One region of the Streptomyces sp. NPDC012835 genome, then DNA from elsewhere that is predicted to be linked to it. Evidence: riboswitches for the same ligand, from Rfam matches in the RefSeq annotation. Region 1 holds a riboswitch; the other holds the start of a gene.
The links. A riboswitch is a leader RNA that binds a small molecule or an ion and turns the genes downstream of it on or off. The one in region 1 is predicted to bind glycine.
Positions count from the first base shown of each region.

Region 1 (2,386 bases):
GGCCCACGGACGACCCGGGAGTGGTGCGCGAGGCCGCCGGGCGGCTGCTGGAGGCGGTGGACACCACCGGCGGGGTGCGGCTGCTGGGGGTGGGGGTGACGGGGCTCGCGGACTTCACGCAGGAGGACCTGTTCGCCCAGGCGGCGGCCGACCGGGACCTGGCGGACCGGGCGGACGCGGCCATGGCGGCTGACAGCTCCGGTACGGCGCCGAAGGACCCGGAGGGCGACGGAGGGACACCGTCGGCGTCCGAGGCCGCGAGCGGGCCCGTGGCAGGGCCTTTGGCGGGCCCCCCGGAGCTGTCCGAGCGGCGCTTCCCCGCCGGACACGATGTGCGCCACACCGCGTTCGGGCCCGGCTGGGTGCAGGGCAGCGGGCTGCGGAGGGTGACCGTACGGTTCGAGGAACCGGGGTCCGCGCCCGGCCGGGTGCGGACGTTCTGGATCGACGACCCCGAACTGACCCTCTCCGAGCCGCTGCCCCTGGTGCCGGACCCTCCGCCGGGGCCGCGGGATCCCGACGTGCCGGAAGGCCCCGCGGTGCCCGGCGGACCCGGTCAGTCCTCCTGTCCGGCGAGCCGGCCGAAGTCGCGTTCCGAGTCCCGGTCGGAGAGGGACGCGGGGCGCTCCGGCGGCTGGGGATCGGGGAGGGCGAGACCGTAGTGGTGGTACAGCTGGAGTTCCTGGTCGGGGGAGAGGTGGCGGCCCACGCCGAAGTCGGGCGCGTCCTTGATCAGGGCGCGCGCGAACGGGACCAGCAGCCCGTTGTCGGCCAGCGTGCTGGGACCGAGCGGGACGAACGCGTCCCGGGTGAACAGGCCGGTGCGCACCGCCGCCCACTCCGGTACGCCGGTCGCGTCGTCCAGATACACCTCGTCGACCGTGCCGAGCTTGTTGCCGTCCCGGTCGAATGCCTTGCGCCCTATCAGGCTGCGCGGATCGATGTCGGTCTCCACGGTCCCTCCAACTGGTCACACCTGCTCGTAAGGACTACAGAAGTGCAGATCCCGGGCGGCGGCCACTCGAAAGCCGCCCCGGGAAGCCCGCTGGTAGGCTGGCGAACGGCTGCTGACCCCGTGCGGGAGAGTCCTCCGGTGAGACCACCGGAGGCGCCGAAGGAGCAAATCCTCCCCGGAATCTCTCAGGCCCCCGTACCGCGCGGACGAGGTCACTCTGGAAAGCAGGGCGGTGTCGGACGGCACCCGCTCTCACCGACGGTGAAAGCCGGACCGCCTCGCGGCGGACCGGTGAAGCTCTCAGGTCGAGATGACAGAGGGGGAGGCCGTCCGGGCACCCGCGTCCTGGTGCCCCTCGTAGGTCGTGGCAGACCAGGAGGCCCTCCGCAATGAACGCCCACCGCATTCCGCTCTCCCAGCTGGAGCGAGGCACCCCCTTCGAGCAGCGCCACATAGGTCCCGACGCGGGTGCCCAGGCGAAGATGCTGGCGCAGGTCGGTTACGGCTCGCTCGACGAGCTGACCGCCGCCGCCGTGCCCGACGTGATCAGGAGCGCCGAGGCGCTGCGGCTGCCCGAGGCCCGCACGGAGGCCGAGGTGCTGGCCGAGCTGCGCGGTCTCGCCGAGCGCAACCAGGTGCTCGCCCCGATGATCGGCCTCGGCTACTACGGCACGTTCACGCCGCCGGTGATCCTCCGCAATGTCATGGAGAACCCCGCCTGGTACACGGCGTACACGCCCTACCAGCCGGAGATCTCGCAGGGCCGGCTCGAAGCCCTGCTCAACTTCCAGACCGTGGTGGCCGAGCTGACCGGGCTGCCCACCTCCGGCGCCTCCCTGCTGGACGAGTCCACGGCGGCGGCCGAGGCGATGGCGCTCTCCCGGCGGGTCGGGAAGGTCAAGGGCGGCGTCTTCCTGGTGGACGCCGACACGCTGCCGCAGACCGTCGCCGTGATCGAGACCCGTGCCGAGCCGACCGGGGTGGAGGTCGTGGTCGCGGACCTGAGCGAGGGCATCCCCGACGGGATCGCGGAGCGCGGTGTCTTCGGTGTCCTCCTCCAGTACCCGGGCGCCTCCGGGGCCGTCCGGGACCTCCGCGCCGTGATCGAGCGGGCGCACGCGCTGGGCGCGGTCGTCACGGTCGCCGCCGACCTGCTCGCCCTGACGCTGCTGACGCCGCCCGGCGAGCTGGGCGCGGACATCGCGGTCGGCACCAGCCAGCGCTTCGGGGTGCCGATGGGCTTCGGCGGGCCGCACGCCGGGTTCATGGCCGTACGGGAGAAGTTCGCCCGCAGCCTGCCGGGCCGGCTCGTCGGGGTCTCCGTGGACGCCGACGGCAACAAGGCGTACCGGCTGGCGCTCCAGACCCGCGAGCAGCACATCCGCCGCGAGAAGGCCACCAGCAACATCTGCACCGCGCAGGTGCTGCTCG
Region 1 is NZ_JBIBBW010000004.1:736,271-738,656, reverse strand. Features, by position in the region: gene ACFY6S_RS21355 (DNA polymerase IV) at 1-662, shown strand, start outside; gene ACFY6S_RS21350 (PRC-barrel domain-containing protein) at 557-955, opposite strand; glycine riboswitch at 1,069-1,166, shown strand; gene gcvP (aminomethyl-transferring glycine dehydrogenase) at 1,345-2,386, shown strand, end outside.

Region 2 (2,386 bases), on a different contig from region 1:
GGGAGTAGAGATCGCTGACGGACTTGGTGGACTCCAGCTCTCCACACGTCTCGCCCGCGGTCACCGTGTCACCGACCTCGGGGAGCTGGGCGAACACGACGTCACCGAGCGCGTTCGCCGCGTACTCCGTGATGCCGACCGTCGACACGCCGTTGTCGGCGGCCGTCAGCCACTCGTGCTCCTTGCTGTAGCGCAGCTGCTGGGGGTTGCTCATGACCTGAATTCTCCTGTACGCGGGGGTGTGGTGCGGAACAGTCGTCTTACGGACCGAGACGGACGGGACGGACCGAGGTGGACCGGGACGGACCCGAGGTGGACCGGGACGGTGGGGCGTGGCGGGCCGGAGGCGTACGGACGCGCCCGGCCCGGCCGTATCACTTCCGGCGCTTGTAGAACGGCAGCGCCACGACCTCGTACGGCTCGTGGGAGCCCCGGATGTCCACACCGACGCCCTCGGTGCCGGGACCGGCGTGCTCCGCGTCGACGTACGCCATCGCGATCGGCCGGCCCAGGGTCGGCGAGGGGGCGCCCGAGGTGACCTCCCCCACCTTCGCCCCGCCGGCCACCACCGGGTAGCCGGCGCGCGGCACCCGGCGGCCCTCGGCGATCAGGCCGACCAGCTTGCGCGGCGGGGCGCTCGCGGCCCGCTCGGCCGCCGCCTCCAGCGCCGCGCGCCCGACGAAGGAGCCGCCGTTCGACGTCTTCTCGAACTTCACGACCCGGCCGAGGCCCGCGTCGAACGGGGTGAGGGCGGTGGACAGCTCGTTCCCGTACAGCGGCATGCCCGCCTCAAGGCGCAGGGTGTCACGGCAGGACAGCCCGCACGGCACCAGGCCGACGCCCCGGCCCGCCTCGGTCAGCGCCTGCCAGAGCCGCTCGGCGTACCGGGGCTCGACGAACAGCTCGAAGCCGTCCTCGCCCGTGTAGCCGGTGCGGGCGATCAGCGCGGGGACCCCGGCGACCGTGCCGGGCAGCCCCGCGTAGTACTTGAGCCCGTCCAGATCGGCGTCCGTCACGGACTTCAGGATGCCGGCGGCCTCGGGACCCTGGACGGCCAGCAGCGCGTACGCGTCACGGTCGTCGCGCACATCGGCGTCGAACCCCTCGGAGCGCGCGTTCAGGGCATCCAGCACCACGCGGGCGTTGGAGGCGTTGGCGACGACCATGTACTCGTCGTCCTGGAGGCGGTAGACGATCAGGTCGTCCAGGATGCCGCCGTCCTCCTGGCAGATCATGGTGTAGCGGGCCCGGCCCACGGCGAGCGCACCGATATCGCCGACCAGCGCGTAGTCCAGAAGTGCTCCCGCCGCCGGGCCCGACACGGTGATCTCACCCATGTGGGAGAGGTCGAAGAGGCCGGCGCGGGTCCGTACGGCGAGGTGTTCGTCCCGCTCGCTGCCGTACCGCAGCGGCATGTCCCAGCCCGCGAAGTCGGTCATCGTCGCGCCCAGCGCGCGGTGCACGGAGTCGAGGGCGGTCGTACGGGGGCCGGCGGACGCGGCGGGGGTGCTGCTCGGGGGGACATGGCTCATCGGTGTGGCTCCCAGGGCATGACGGCGAGGACGGTCCTCCCCATCTGTCATCGGAACCTGAGAGGTTCACCACGGCCACACGTACACACGCACGCGGGTCGTGACTTGCACCTTGGGTGGAGCCGCTGTCACCGCGGCCCGCTTTTCAGATCTGCCTCATCCACGCGGTACGGGGCCTGAGAGATTCAAGGGAGGAACTTGCTCCTTCGGCGCCCGGCGCACACGGTGACCGGGACTCTCCCGCGCGGATTCAAACGGCCAGTATGCAGTTGGCGGGCACATCATCGCACGCGTCGGCGCGGATCGGGGCCGCAGGCCCCGATCTCGCCCGGCCGGGTGAGAAGCTTGTGCGACATTGCCATTTCTTTACACTTCGTGGGCAAGGGTCGTGCACAGCGGCGAGGACCGGTCCCCGCGGACGGCGGACCGGCAGCGGACTGACAGGGGGACGCGAATGATGTCGCAGGGGTCCGGAACGTATCCGGCGGCCGGGGCGACGGCGCGCGTACCCGCCCAGCCGGGAGCACCCGCCGGGGACACCATCACGGATACGGGACCGGGTGTACGGGACTTACGCGGCCGGCCCGGCGGGGCGCCGCACACCCTGGTCTTCGCCACCGGGGACGTGGTGGTCGTCTCCGGGCTGCCCGGCAGCGGCAAGTCCACCCTCATCCGGCGGACGGTGCCGGGCGGGGGAATCGACTCCCAGGACGCCAGGGACCGCTGGGCGCGACTGCTGCCGCCCGCCCTGCCGTACCCCCTCTACCGTCCGCTCGTACGCCTCGCCCACTACGCGGGCCTGTGGCGCGCGCTGCGCTCCGGCTCCGGCGCCGTCGTCCACGACTGCGGCACGC
Region 2 is NZ_JBIBBW010000006.1:430,621-433,006, forward strand. Features, by position in the region: gene gcvH (glycine cleavage system protein GcvH) at 1-214, opposite strand, end outside; gene gcvT (glycine cleavage system aminomethyltransferase GcvT) at 375-1,532, opposite strand; glycine riboswitch at 1,688-1,785, opposite strand; gene ACFY6S_RS25420 (AAA family ATPase) at 1,987-2,386, shown strand, end outside.
Region 2: it holds a riboswitch for glycine, as region 1 does, so the genes downstream of both, gcvT (glycine cleavage system aminomethyltransferase GcvT) here and gcvP (aminomethyl-transferring glycine dehydrogenase) in region 1, are expected to answer to the same signal.